Regions from separate parts of the Streptomyces sp. RLA012 genome, predicted to be linked through region 1. Evidence: predicted binding sites of a transcription regulator. Region 1 holds the regulator's gene; the other holds the start of a gene.
The links. The regulator HrcA, encoded in region 1, represses chaperone genes, less so after heat shock. The targets are predictions, from matches to a motif close to TTNGCACTCNGNNNNNCNGAGTGCNAA.

Region 2: the regulator HrcA is predicted to act here: its motif matches at 4,910-4,936, upstream of groES (co-chaperone GroES).

Annotation. Positions count from the first base shown of each region.
Region 1 is NZ_JBWDPA010000002.1:7,619,636-7,626,702, reverse strand. It holds gene RV986_RS34920 (hypothetical protein) at 1-297, opposite strand, end outside; gene RV986_RS34915 (16S rRNA (uracil(1498)-N(3))-methyltransferase) at 426-1,175, opposite strand; gene RV986_RS34910 (nitronate monooxygenase) at 1,172-2,260, opposite strand; gene dnaJ (molecular chaperone DnaJ) at 2,409-3,542, opposite strand; gene hrcA (heat-inducible transcriptional repressor HrcA) at 3,543-4,559, opposite strand; partial or broken gene RV986_RS34895 (MBL fold metallo-hydrolase) at 4,923-5,057, shown strand; gene RV986_RS34890 (DUF3097 domain-containing protein) at 5,178-5,990, shown strand; gene RV986_RS34885 (Uma2 family endonuclease) at 5,968-6,558, opposite strand; gene hemW (radical SAM family heme chaperone HemW) at 6,663-7,067, opposite strand, start outside.
Region 2 is NZ_JBWDPA010000002.1:4,654,042-4,661,108, reverse strand. It holds gene RV986_RS21010 (YciI family protein) at 1-110, shown strand, start outside; gene RV986_RS21005 (RNA polymerase sigma factor) at 271-1,566, shown strand; gene RV986_RS21000 (THUMP-like domain-containing protein) at 1,685-2,920, opposite strand; gene RV986_RS20995 (polysaccharide deacetylase family protein) at 3,031-3,957, shown strand; gene RV986_RS20990 (polysaccharide deacetylase family protein) at 3,954-4,733, shown strand; gene groES (co-chaperone GroES) at 5,081-5,389, shown strand; gene groL (chaperonin GroEL) at 5,529-7,067, shown strand, end outside.

The DNA of each region.
Region 1 (7,067 bases):
GGTCTGCCCGCGGCAGTCGACCTCCACCACGGAGGGCGTGGAACCGGAGGCGGACGGCGTGCGCCCGGGGGTGTACGCCTTGTTCCCGTCGCCGTAGGACCCGTTGCAGCTCAGGTACTGCACATCGACATGCTGCCGCCGCAGTTCCGCGGTCCCCGCCAGGTCGGTCGTGTACGCCACCCCGGCGGCACTCAGCCCGCCCACGGGCTCGCACGCGGCCACTCCGAAGGCGGTCACCACCGCGAGTCCGGCGACCACCGGTCCCCGACGGCCCGTCACCCGTCGTCGAATACGCATCAACGCCCCCATGGACGGCAGCGTGCCACTGTCCCGCGCGTCGCGGTAGACCTCAAACGGCCACTCCGTACTCGTGCACGTCGCCGTACCCGGGGGAGGCCCAAGGCATCCCCGGTGCGTGCGCGAGGTCAGGACCAGCGGCCGCTGCGCGCCATCAGCAGCGCGGTCGCCACCGTCCCGGCGGTCGAGGTACGCAGCACGGTGCGCCCCAGGTGGTACGTCTTCGCGCCCGCCCCGGTGAACAGCTCGATCTCCTCGGGGGAGATCCCGCCCTCGGGGCCGACCACCAGCACGATCCCCCCGGAGGCGGGGATGTCGGCCGTCACGAACGGCTCGGTGCCGAGCTCCGTGTCCTCGTGCAGCACCGCCGCGAACTCGGCCTGGGCCAGCAGTGCGGCAACCTGCTTGGTCGTCATCACGCCCGCGACCTCCGGGAAGCGCACCCGGCGCGACTGCTTGCCCGCCTCCCGGGCCGTGGCCCGCCACTTGGCGAGCGCCTTCGGACCGCGGTCGCCCTTCCACTGGGTGATGCAGCGGGAAGCGGCCCAGGGCACGATCGCGTCGACGCCGGTCTCGGTCATCGTCTCCACGGCCACCTCGCCCCGGTCGCCCTTGGGGAGGGCCTGGACGACGGTGATGTGCGGCTCCTCCGCGGGCTCCTCGCTGTAGGAGTCCATCTGGACGATCAGCCGGTCCTTGCCCTCGGTGTCCAGCACCACGCAGTCCGCCCAGCGCCCGGCCCCGTCGGTGAGGACGACGTCCTCGCCGGGCCGCAGCCGCTTCACGGAGACGGCGTGGCGCCCCTCGGGGCCGTCGAGGACGTACCGGCCGCCGCTGCCCGCGTTGAAGTGCTCGACCACGAACACCGGTGCGGTCATCGGATCCTGCCCTCCTCGTTGCCGGCCGCCGACAGCGCGGTCCTCGCCGCTTCGAGCTCCGCGTTCAGCACCTCCACCAGCTGACCCGCCGGGAGGTCGCGGGCCATCCGGTGCCCCTGGCCCGCCCACAGCGCCATGCCCTGCGCGTCGCCCGCCTTGGCGGCCGCCTTGCGCAACGGGGAGGTGAGGTGGTGGATCTCGGGGTAGGCGGCGGGCGCGTACGGGCCGTGCTCGCGCATGAACCGGTTGACCAGACCGCGCGCCGGACGCCCGGAGAACGCGCGCGTCAACTCCGTCCGTACGAAAAGGGGGTTGGTCAGCGCCTGCTTGTGCACGGCGTTGGCGCCGGACTCGGGGGTGGCCAGGAACGCGGTGCCGAGCTGCGCGGCGCTCGCGCCCGCGGCGAGCACCGCGGCGATCTGGTTGCCGCGCATGATGCCGCCGGCGGCGATGATCGGAAGGTCCACGGTCTCACTGACCTGGGTGATCAGGGAGAGCAGTCCGATCCCCGTACCGTCCGTCTCCGGATTGTCGCGGTGGGTGCCCTGGTGGCCGCCCGCCTCCACACCCTGCACGACGACCACGGCGGCGCCGGCCCGCTGCACGGCGAGGGCCTCCTCGGCCGTCGTCGCGGTGACCATGGTGAGCGTGCCGGCGCGGCGCAGGGAGTCCAGGACCTCAGGGCTCGGGACACCGAAGTGGAACGACACCACCGCCACCGGGTTGTCGTGCAGCACGGCGAGTTTCGCGTCGTAGCCGTCGTCGCGACCGCTGTCCGGCTCACCGAGGCCGGTCTCGTACCAGGCGGCCTCACCCGCGAGCTGGTGGGCGTACACCTCGACCGTGGCGGGGTCCGCGCACTCGGTCTGCGGCATGAACAGATTGACGCCGAAAGGGCGCCCGGTGAGCCCGCGCAGCTGCTTGATCTCCTGGTACATGCCGTCGGCGGTCTTGTACCCGGCGGCGAGGAACCCGAGCCCGCCCGCCTCGGACACGGCGGCGGCGAGTTGCGGGACGGAGACGCCGCCCGCCATGGGGGCCTGCACGATCGGGTGAGGGAAGAGATCGGTCAGTGCGGTGGACATGACGGCATGTTGTCACGTCCTCCGAACAAGTCCGAATCGGGCCTTCCGCCTGGCATAGGCCACCGGAATGGACGGTCAGGGGCGGGTTTGCCCACCCTCGGCGAAGAACCCACCGGGGGCCTGGGGGCGAAGCCCCCAGGAACACCCGTCAGCGACCGTTGAACGCGTCCTTCAGACGCGAGAACAGACCCTGCTGCCCGGGCTGGAACTGCCCGATGGGCCGCTCCTCGCCGCGCAGCTGCGCCAGCTCCCGCAGCAACCGCTCCTGCTCGGGATCGAGCTTCGTCGGCGTGGTCACCTCGACGTGCACGATGAGGTCACCCCGGCCACCGCCCCGCAGATGCGTGACACCCCGCCCGTGCAGCGGAATCGACTGCCCGGACTGCGTGCCCGGACGGATGTCGACCTCCTCAAGACCGTCGAGGGTCTCCAGCGGCACCTTGGTGCCGAGGGACGCCGCGGTCATCGGAATGGTCACCGTGCAGTGCAGATCGTCACCGCGCCGCTGGAACGTGGAGTGCGGCAGCTCGTGGATCTCGACGTAGAGGTCACCGGCGGGACCGCCACCGGGCCCGACCTCGCCCTCGCCCGCGAGCTGGATCCGCGTGCCGTTGTCGACACCGGCGGGGATCTTCACGGTCAGCGTGCGCCGGGACCGGACCCGCCCGTCGCCCGCGCACTCCGGGCACGGGGTCGGAACCACGGTTCCGAAGCCCTGGCACTGCGGACACGGCCGGGACGTCATGACCTGCCCCAGGAAGGACCGGGTCACCTGGGACACCTCACCCCGCCCGCGACACATGTCACAGGTCTGGGCCGAGGTCCCCGGCGCCGCGCCCTCACCGTTGCAGGTGGCGCAGACGACGGCCGTGTCGACCTGGATGTCCTTCGTGGTGCCGAAGGCCGCCTCGTCCAGCTCGATCTCCAGCCGGATCATGGCGTCCTGGCCACGCCGCGTACGCGACCGCGGGCCGCGCTGCGACGCCGTACCGAAGAAGGCGTCCATGATGTCCGAGAAGTTCCCGAACCCGCCGGCGCCGAAGCCGCCCGCGCCGCCGCCCGCCTGGGACAGCGGGTCGCCGCCGAGGTCGTAGACCTGCTTCTTCTGCGGGTCCGACAACACCTCGTACGCGGCGTTGATCTCCTTGAACCGCTCCTGCGTCTTCGGATCGGGATTGACGTCCGGATGCAGCTCGCGTGCGAGCCTCCGGAACGCCTTCTTGATCTCGTCCTGGGACGCGTCGCGGCGCACGCCGAGTACGGCGTAGTAGTCCGTGGCCACTTACGACTCCGCCAGGATCTGTCCGACGTACCGTGCCACCGCTCGTACCGCTCCCATCGTTCCCGGATAATCCATGCGGGTCGGGCCGACCACGCCGAGTTTGGCTACTGCCTCGTCGCCCGAACCGTAGCCGACCGAGACCACGGACGTGGAGTTGAGTCCCTCATACGCGTTCTCGTGACCGATTCGCACGGTCATGCTCGAATCCCCGGCCTCACCAAGCAGTTTGAGGAGCACGACCTGCTCCTCCAGTGCTTCGAGCACCGGCCTGATGGTGAGAGGGAAGTCATGTCCGAAGCGCGTCAGATTGGCCGTCCCGCCGATCATCAGCCGCTCCTCGGTCTCCTCGACGAGCGTCTCCAGAAGGGTGGAGAGCACCGTCGCGACCGTACCGCGATCCTCCGCCTCGAACGCGTCCGGGAGGTCCTGCACGAGCTGCGGGACGTCCGCGAAGCGACGGCCCGCGATCCGGCTGTTGAGCCGGGCCCGCAGATCCGCGAGAGACGTTTCTCCGAACGGCGCCGGGCAGTCGATCATCCGCTGCTCGACCCGCCCGGTGTCCGTGATCAGCACGAGCATCACACGAGCCGGGGCGAGGGACAGCAGCTCCACGTGCCGCACGGTCGATCTCGTCAGCGACGGATACTGCACGACGGCGACCTGCCGCGTCAGCTGCGCGAGCAGCCGCACCGTCCGCCCGACGACGTCGTCGAGATCGACAGCGCCGTCCAGGAAGTTCTGAATGGCCCGCCGCTCGGGCGCGGTCATCGGCTTGACGCCTGCCAGTTTGTCGACGAAGAGGCGGTAGCCCTTGTCCGTGGGGATGCGCCCGGCGCTGGTGTGCGGCTGGGCGATGTACCCCTCGTCCTCCAGGGCGGCCATGTCGTTGCGGACGGTGGCCGGGGAGACTCCCAGCCGGTGCCGCTCGGTCAGCGCCTTGGAACCGACCGGCTCCTCGGTGCCGACATAGTCCTGGACGATGGCGCGCAGCACTTCGAGCCGTCGCTCACTGAGCATCGCGCACACCTCCCACTGTCGACCCCTCGGCGCCCGGCTTGGCACTCAGCGTGCGCGAGTGCCAGCATCCCCCGGCCCAGTGTACGGCCGGTGGGTACGGCCCCGGCAAGGGCGGGCCTGCGATCTTGCGCGACGTGCACCGACGTGTCCTGTCATGTCGTACCGTCCGCTCCCACGAAGTCGTACCGTCCGGTCCCTCGTCGCCGGCGTCGGCGCACGAAGGTGACTTGGGAAGAGGCGGGGCGGGAGGAGCCGACACCGCGGGTGGGACGGCGGCGACTTCCGGCCTGCCTCGCGGAGGGCGCGCGGTTGCGCGGGGAGGCGCAGGCGCGGAGAAGGCGGCGGACGCCCCGGTGCGGGCCGGCGGGGGCCGGCGGGGGCCACACCGCCCACGGCCCCGTGGTCGTGCTGCGGGGCGACCTTGCGGTGGTGTCCTGCGGCGACCCGGTCGAGGAGTCCGGCGAGCCGCAGGCGGGCCCCGACGCCGTACCGTCGCGCCGGGACCGTACGAACACGGGGTCCACGGCCGTTCCGTGATCGGGCACGTACCGCGTTTCGGCGTGTCGCGTTTCGGCGTGTCGCGGTGAGTGCCGCCGGGCTTCTCCTATCGTCATCCGAATGCGCCAGTACTCTCCGGACCTGACCCCGCCGTGGAAGAAGCCCAAGCCCGTGCCGGAAGTGCCGGCGGAGCCGGGCCTGGTGGTCGAGGAGCCGGGCACCGGCTTCTGCGGCGCGGTGATCCGCTGCGAGGCGGGCACGGTGACGCTGGAGGACCGCTTCGGCAAGCACCGGGTGTTCCCGCTGGAGCCACGCGGCTTCCTTCTGGAGGGGAAGGTGGTGACGCTGGTCCGCCCGTCCGCCGCCACTCCGGTACGGCCGTCGCGTACGGCCTCGGGTTCGCTCGCCGTACCGGGCGCGCGGGCCCGGGTGGCGCGGGCCGGGCGGATCTACGTCGAGGGCCGCCACGACGCCGAACTGGTCGAGAAGGTCTGGGGCGACGACCTGCGCATCGAGGGCGTCGTCGTGGAGTACTTGGAGGGCATCGACGACCTCCCCGCGATCGTCGCCGACTTCGCACCGGGCCCCGACGCCCGCCTGGGCGTCCTGGTCGACCATCTGGTCCCCGGCACGAAGGAGTCCCGCATCGCGGGGTCGGTCACGAGCGAGCACGCCCTGGTGCTGGGGCACCCGTACATCGACATCTGGGAGGCGGTGAAGCCGTCCTCCGTGGGCATCCCGGGGTGGCCCCGCATTCCGCACGGGCAGGACTGGAAGACGGGGGTGTGCCAGGCCTTGGGCTGGCCGGAGAACACCGGGGCGGCCTGGCAGCACATTCTGTCGCGGGTGCGGTCTTACAAGGACCTGGAGCCGGAACTGCTGGGGAAGGTGGAGGAACTGATCGACTTCGTTACGGCCAGCGGTGAGGCCTGACCTTCTCGTAAGTGGCGAACTCGCTGGTGTCCAGTTCGACGCCGAGTGGCTCCAACGGCGTGAGATCGCCGAACTTCGTGATCCGCTGGCGCCGGTAATCCGCGTCCTCTCCATCGCCCGTCGGCTCAGTGAGCAGCACGCACTGCGCCATAACGGGGTCGATGATGAAGTAGGCGGGTACCTTCGCCGCTGCGTAGATCGAGCGCTTGACTCCGTAATCGCGGTCCACGCTCGACTTGGAGACGACTTCCACCAGCATGGTGATGACCTCGGACGGCATCAACCTTCCGTGACCGGGTCCGACGCCTCGCTCGACGACCACAAGGTCCGGCTGCGGCTCACTGGTCTCTTCGAGGATGGCGATGTCCTGGGTCTGGAGTCGCCGCCAGTGCCGCCGGGGGATCTGGTCCTGGATCGCCTCCAGAATGTCGTTGTGGGCCACGTCCGGCCCCGCCATCATCACAATTACCCCCCGGAGGAGCTCGACCTTGAATCCTTCGGGAACCTCAAGGTTCTCGAAGATCTTCACGATGTTGGTGGTCATCGGTCGGTCGTCCACAGCGGTCATCTCCGCGGCCCTCCGGTTTCCGCCACCGTGCAATTACGGCGGCAGCCTACGAACAAGGTTAGGGACCGAACCGGCGTTCCGCAGTCGTTCACTCCACCGAGTGATCAGTCCACCAAGTCCCTGACCACCGCGTCCGCCAGCAACCGCCCCCGCAGCGTGAGCACCGCGCGCGCCTCCTCGTACGGCCGGTTTTCGAGCAGCCCGTCCGACAGTGCCCTGCGGGACGCGGCCAGCCCCTCCGGTCGCAGCAACGACAGTGGTACGCCCTCCCGGAGCCGCAGCTCCAGCAGGACGCGCTCCACCCTGCGGTCCTCCTCGGAGAGGAGCTCGCGGCCCGCGCCCGGGGAGCGGCCGGAGGCCAGCGCCGCCGCGTACGCCCCCGGGTGCTTCACGTTCCACCAGCGCACGCCGCCGACGTGGCTGTGGGCGCCGGGGCCCGCGCCCCACCAGTCGGCGCCGCGCCAGTACAACTCGTTGTGCAGGCAGCGGCCCGCCTCCGACGTGGCCCA
Region 2 (7,067 bases), 3.0 Mb from region 1:
TGCAGTGCAAGGACATGGCCGAGGCCCTGGAGTGGACCAAGCGGTTCCTGAAGGTGCACGAGGAGCACTGGACGGTGACCTGCGAGGTGCGGGAGATCGCGGAGGGCTAGGACCTGTGAACAACGACAACGCTGCGGGTCAATACACCTAGCGGCTCCTTGGCCCACGGCCGCCGCGGGTGTCTGATGGTGGGCTGTGGAAGAGCAACAGCCCGCCGTCACACCCATCGCACCCGTCGCACCCATCGCACCCGTCGCACCTGTCACGCCCATCGCGTCCGGGGCCACCCGAGGTGCCGTCGAAGCCGGCGAGGCAGCCGAAGCCGTCGAAGCCGTCGAGACGATCTTCCGCATCGAGTCGCCCCGCATCATCGCCGCCGTCTCCCGCATCGTCCGCGACGTCGGCATCGCCGAGGAGCTCGCGCAGGACGCCCTGGTCGCGGCGCTGGAGCAGTGGCCGCGGGACGGCGTCCCGGACAACCCGGGCGCCTGGCTGACGACCACGGCCAGACGTCGTGGAATCGATCTCGTACGCCGCCGGGAGCAGTACGCGCGCAAGCTGGAGGAGGTGGGGCGGGACCTTTCGGTGACCGCCCCTCACCACCTCGACGAACCCTCCGACCCGGACGACATCGACGACGACCTGCTGCGGCTCGTCTTCACCGCTTGTCACCCCGCCCTGTCCGCCGAGGCCCGGATCGCCCTCACGCTGCGCCTGCTCGGCGGTCTGACCACCCCCGAGATCGCCCGCGCCTTTCTCGTCCCGGAGGCGACCGTCGCCCAGCGCATCGTGCGCGCGAAGCGGACCCTGGCGACGAAGAACGTGGCCTTCGAGGTGCCGTACGGCCCCGACCGCGCGGCCCGCCTCGGCTCCGTCCTCGACGTCATCTACCTGATCTTCAACGAGGGGTACGTCGCCACCGTCGGTGACGACTGGCTGCGCCCGGGCCTGTGCGAGGACGCCCTGCGGCTGGCCCGTGTGCTGTCGGGCCTGATGCCGAAGGAACCGGAGGTCCACGGCCTGACCTCGCTCCTGGAGTTCCAGACGTCCCGCGCCGCCACCCGCACCGGCCGCAACGGCGAGCCCGTGCTGCTCAAGGACCAGAACCGCGGCCGCTGGAACCGCATGCTCATCGCCCGCGGCATCACCGCCCTCGACCGCGCCGACGCCACCGCCACCGGCGCCCCGGGCCCGTACGTCCTCCAGGCGACCATCGCCGCCTGTCACGCGCTCGCCCACTCCTACGAGGAGACCGACTGGCCGAGGATCGCCACCCTGTACGCCCTGCTCGCCGCCCGCACCCCGTCGCCGGTCGTCGAGCTCAACCGGGCGGTCGCCGTGTCGATGGCGGAGGGGCCCGCCCCGGCCCTGGAGATCGTCGACGTCCTCGCCGCCGAATCCGCGCTGCGCGACTACCACCTGCTGCCCAGCGTGCGGGGGGATCTGCTGGCCCGGCTGGGGCGTACGGCGGAGGCGCACGAGGAGTTCGTACGGGCGGCCGGGCTGGCGCGGAACGGACGGGAGCGGGAGCTGCTGCTGGCCAGGGCGCGCGAGTGCCGTTCGTGACACGGACGAGCACACCCGCGGACTCGTAGCAGCACCTTCGCGGTGCGGACGAACGACGGTCGGCCGGGCACAGTGGCGAGGCCCGGCCGGGTCGGCGCCGACCCGCACCTGGACCCGCTCAAGACGCTCCACCGGCAGGAGCAGGAGCAGGAGCAGGAGCAGGAGCAGGAGCAGCGGCCGGGCGCGCGGGGGCACCGACGAGCATGGTCGGCGCCCCCGCGACCCGCGTCATGAACACCGTCGCCGAGTGGGGCCCCTGCGCCTTGGGCAGCACCTTGCGCCGCAGTTCCTCCGGCTCGACCGCCGACCCCCGCTTCTTCACCGTCAGCACCCCGACCTCCCGCTCCCGCAGCAGCGCCTTCAACTTCTTCACGTTGAAGGGGAGTCGGTCGGTGATCTCGTACGCGGAGGCGTACGGGGTGGGCCGCAGTGTGTCGGCCGTGACATACGCGATCGTCTCGTCGACCAGGCCGCCGCCGAGGTCCTCGGCCACCTCCGCGACCAGATGGGCGCGGATGACGGCGCCGTCGGGCTCGTACAGATAGCGCCCGACCGGCCGCACCGCCGGGTCGGGGAGGCCGCGGCCGCGCAGTTCGCGCGGGCCGGGCAGCAGGGTGGCCCGCACCAGGCCCGGCTCGGTGCCGAACCAGAGCACGGCCTCCTTCACGTCCCCGCCGTCCGAGATCCACTCGGCCTCCGCCTCGGCGGGGATCGCCTCGTGGGGGATGCCCGGGGCGATCTTCAGGGCGGCGAGCGGGGCCTTCAGAGCCGTCGCGATCGCCCAGGAGAGCGGGGGCGAGTACGCCTCCGGGTCGAAGATCCGGCCCCGGCCGCCGCGTCGCGCCGGATCGACGAAGACCGCGTCGTACGCGGCCGTGTCCACCTCCTTGACATCCGCCTCGCGCACCTCGATCAGACCGGCGAGCCCGAGCGCCTCGGCGTTCGCGCGGGCCACCGCCACCGTCAGCGGGTCGCGGTCGACGGCGAGGACCCGGATCCCGGCGCGGGCCAGCGCGATCGCGTCGCCGCCGATCCCGGAGCACAGATCGGCGACCGAGCGGACGCCCAGGGTGCGCAGACGCTCGGCGCGGTGGGTGGCCACGGTCGTCCGGGTCGACTGCTCGACCCCGTTCGCCGTGAAGAACATCCGCCGCGCGTCCTCGGCGCCGAACTTCGCCACCGCCCGCTGCCGCAGCCGCGCCTGCCCGAGCGCCGCCGAGACCAGATCGGCCGGATGGTCGCGGCGCAGCCGGGTGGCGACGGCCAGCTCCTGGGCCGGTTCGGTGCCGCGCACCTCGTCGAGCAGGGCACGGCCCTCGGGGGTGAGCAGGGAGGCGAAGGAGACGTCGTTCACCGCCTCATTGTCGGCCAGGGCGGGGGTGTGTGGGCCACTCGGTGGACGGTGCGCCCCCGGTCGCGGTGTCGGAGCCCCGTACGGGTGGTGGCCTGCAAGGATCCGACACCATGCGATCAGTACGACAAACTTATAAAAACAACGCAAAGAGGGCGGGCGTATGGGGCGGAGTCGCCGTCCTCGCCCTCACCGCCCTCGTGTCCGGCTGCGGCGACGAGGAGGCCGACACCGCGCACCCGGCCCCCGGGCAGCAGGCAGCGCACACGCCCGCGGCCGGTGCCCGCGACTCGTACGCCACCAGACTCCGCGAGGAACGCGCCGCGCGGGTCGCCGCGGCCGAGCACTGGGGGCTCGCCGAGGTCCCGCTGTCCGCGCCGCCGGCCCCGGCCAGAAAGCCGGTCATCACGCCCCGCGAAGGCTTCGAGGTCACCGACCAGGAGGAGCTCGGCCTACCGCCGGTCTTCACCACCGTCCCGACCAGGAACAAGGTCGTCTTCCTCACCATCGACGACGGCTCCGAGAAGGACCCGACGTTCCTCCGGATGATGAACGACCTCAAGATCCCGTACACCGCCTTCCTGAGCAACTACCTGGTCAAGGACGACTACGGGTACTTCCGCACGATGCGCGACCGGGGCGTCGGCCTCAACAACCACACCCTCACCCACCCCTATCTGCCCGGCCTGTCGTACGAGGAGCAGAGGCAAGAGATCTGCGGCATGCAGGACGTGATGGAGAAGCAGTTCGGCAAGCGCCCGAAGCTCTTCCGGCCGCCCTACGGCAACTACAACCGCGACACCCTCGTCGCCGCCAAGTCCTGCGGCATCAAGTACGCGCCCATCTGGGACGAGGAGGTCTTCGTCGACCACTGGGAGTACCGCGACTGGGACCAGGACCTGCACCCCGGCGACATCGTCCTCACCCACTTCCGCGGAAAGACGGACTGGGACGGCACCATGCCCGACATGATCCGCCGCTTCCTGAAGAAGGTCACCGACAAGGGGTACGCGGTGGCACGGCTGGAGGACTACCTGTGAGGACTCGGGTGCTGGTCGCCGGAGTCCTCACCACCGTGCTCCTGACCGGCTGCACCGGCTGTGCCCAGTCCGTCGACCCGATCGAACGGCTGGGCAAGAAGGCCGCGCAGGAGGTGCGCAGGCCCAAACCGCGGGGCCCGAGCCCGGCGACCTACCGCCACTGGGGCCTGGCCGCCCCGCTCGCCCCCGCACCGCAGTCGCCCGTCCGGCCCGGCCTGCGCGGCGCGGCGCCGGGGCTGGCACCCGTCGTGGACCGTGTGCCCACCCGCGACAAGGTGGTCTTCCTGACGTACGACGACGGTGCCGAGCGCGATCCGCGGTTCGTCGACATGGTCCGTGAACTGCGGCTGCCGGTCAGCATGTTTCTCACGGACAGTGTCGTCGGGCCGGGGTACGGGCACTTCGCCCAGCTGCGGACGGTCGGCGCGAGCGTGCAGAACCACACCCTTCACCACGCCTCGCTGCGCGGTCTGCCGTACGCCGGCCAGCGGGCCGAGATCTGCGGCCAGCAGGAGAAGCTCAAGGCCCGCTTCGGCATCCGCCCCCGGCTCTTCCGTCCCCCCTACGGCACCTACGACACCACCACGCTGCACGCCGCCGCCGACTGCGGGGTCACGGCCGTCGTCCTGGGCCGGACGGCCGACGCGCACCGCCTGCGGCCGGGCGACATCCTCTGCGACTTCGCCGAACCCAACCTCACGGAGGCGACGGTCAGACTCCTGCGCCGCATCCAGGCGGAGGGCTTCACACCGGCGCGTCTGGAGAACTACCTCTGAGATTCGGGTGATGACATTCGGCTGATGACATTCGGCTGGGGCCGGCACCCATCAGCCCGTCCGGCGCTTGAGGGCGAGGCCGTCCAGGCCGATGAAGGGGGGTCTGGGGGCGCAGCCCCCAGGGCGCGCCGACACCCGCGCCGGGTGCCCGGAACCCCACGCCACGCCGGAGGCCTTTGGCACTCCGCTTGACCGAGTGCTAATCGCGGTCATAGTCTCACTTCTGGCACTCCCCCCTGGAGAGTGCCAATAGCGACGGGCAGGTCCGGCACCCGCGACGACGGATCCACCTGGTCGCCACCTCAGACAGTTAACCCCGTGAGATCTCCGAAGGGGGAGGTCGGATCGTGACGACCACCAGCTCCAAGGTTGCCATCAAGCCGCTCGAGGACCGTGTAGTGGTCCAGCCGCTGGACGCCGAGCAGACCACGGCTTCCGGCCTGGTCATCCCGGACACCGCGAAGGAGAAGCCCCAGGAGGGCGTCGTCCTCGCCGTGGGCCCGGGACGCTTCGAGAACGGCGAGCGCCTGCCGCTCGACGTCAGCACCGGCGACATCGTGCTCTACAGCAAGTACGGCGGCACCGAAGTGAAGTACAACGGCGAGGAGTACCTCGTCCTCTCGGCTCGCGACGTGCTCGCGATCATCGAGAAGTAGTTCACCCGGCTTCACCTTGCTTCACCGCTTCACCCAGTTTTGCAGTGAACTGCGCCCCTGGCCCCCGCGACCATAACCAGCCGGGCGTCGGGGGCGCGGTTCGTTCACCCCAGTTTTCCGAGAGGGCTGAATCGCTCCCATGGCGAAGATCCTGAAGTTCGACGAGGACGCCCGTCGCGCCCTCGAGCGCGGCGTCAACAAGCTTGCCGACACGGTCAAGGTGACGATCGGCCCCAAGGGCCGCAACGTCGTCATCGACAAGAAGTTCGGCGCACCCACCATCACCAACGACGGTGTCACCATCGCCCGCGAGGTCGAGCTCGACGACCCGTACGAGAACCTCGGCGCCCAGCTGGTGAAGGAGGTGGCGACCAAGACCAACGACATCGCGGGTGACGGTACGACCACCGCCACCGTGCTGGCCCAGGCGCTCGTCCGCGAGGGCCTGAAGAACGTCGCCGCGGGTGCCTCCCCGGCGCTGCTGAAGAAGGGCATCGACGCGGCCGTCAGGGCGGTCTCCGACGAGCTCCTCGCCACCGCGCGCCCGATCGACGAGAAGTCCGACATCGCCGCCGTCGCCGCGCTGTCCGCCCAGGACCCGCAGGTCGGCGAGCTCATCGCCGAGGCGATGGACAAGGTCGGCAAGGACGGTGTCATCACCGTCGAGGAGTCCAACACCTTCGGTCTGGAGCTGGACTTCACCGAGGGCATGGCCTTCGACAAGGGCTACCTGTCGCCGTACATGGTGTCCGACCAGGAGCGTATGGAGGCCGTCCTCGACGACCCGTACATCCTCATCCACCAGGGCAAGATCAGCTCCATCCAGGACCTGCTGCCGCTGCTGGAGAAGGTCATCCAGTCCAACGCCTCCAAGCCGCTGCTGATCATCGCCGAGGACGTCGAGGGCGAGGCCCTGTCGACCCTGGTCGTGAACAAGATCCGCGGCACGTTCAACGCCGTCGCCGTGAAGGCCCCCGGCTTCGGTGACCGCCGCAAGGCCATGCTCGGCGACCTCGCCACCCTCACCGGTGGTCAGGTCATCGCCGAGGAGGTCGGCCTCAAGCTCGACCAGGTCGGTCTGGACGTGCTGGGCACCGCCCGCCGCGTGACCGTCACCAAGGACGACACCACCGTCGTCGACGGTGGCGGCGACCACGACGCCGTCGTGGGTCGCGTCAACCAGATCAAGGCCGAGATCGAGAACACCGACTCCGACTGGGACCGCGAGAAGCTCCAGGAGCGCCTCGCGAAGCTGGCCGGCGGCGTGTGCGTGATCAAGGTCGGCGCGGCCACCGAGGTCGAGCTCAAGGAGAAGAAGCACCGTCTGGAGGACGCCATCTCCGCGACCCGCGCCGCGGTCGAGGAGGGCATCGTCTCCGGTGGTGGCTCCGCGCTCGTCCACGCGGTGAAGATCCTGGAGGACAACCTCGGCAAGACCGGCGACGAGGCCACGGGCGTCGCGGTCGTCCGCAGGGCCGCCGTCGAGCCGCTGCGCTGGATCGCCGAGAACGCCGGCCTGGAGGGTTACGTCATCACCGCCAAGGTCGCCGAGCTCGACAAGGGCCAGGGCTTCAACGCCGCCACCGGCGAGTACGGCGACCTGGTCAAGGCCGGCGTCATCGACCCGGTCAAGGTCACCCGCTCCGCCCTGGAGAACGCCGCCTCCATCGCCTCCCTG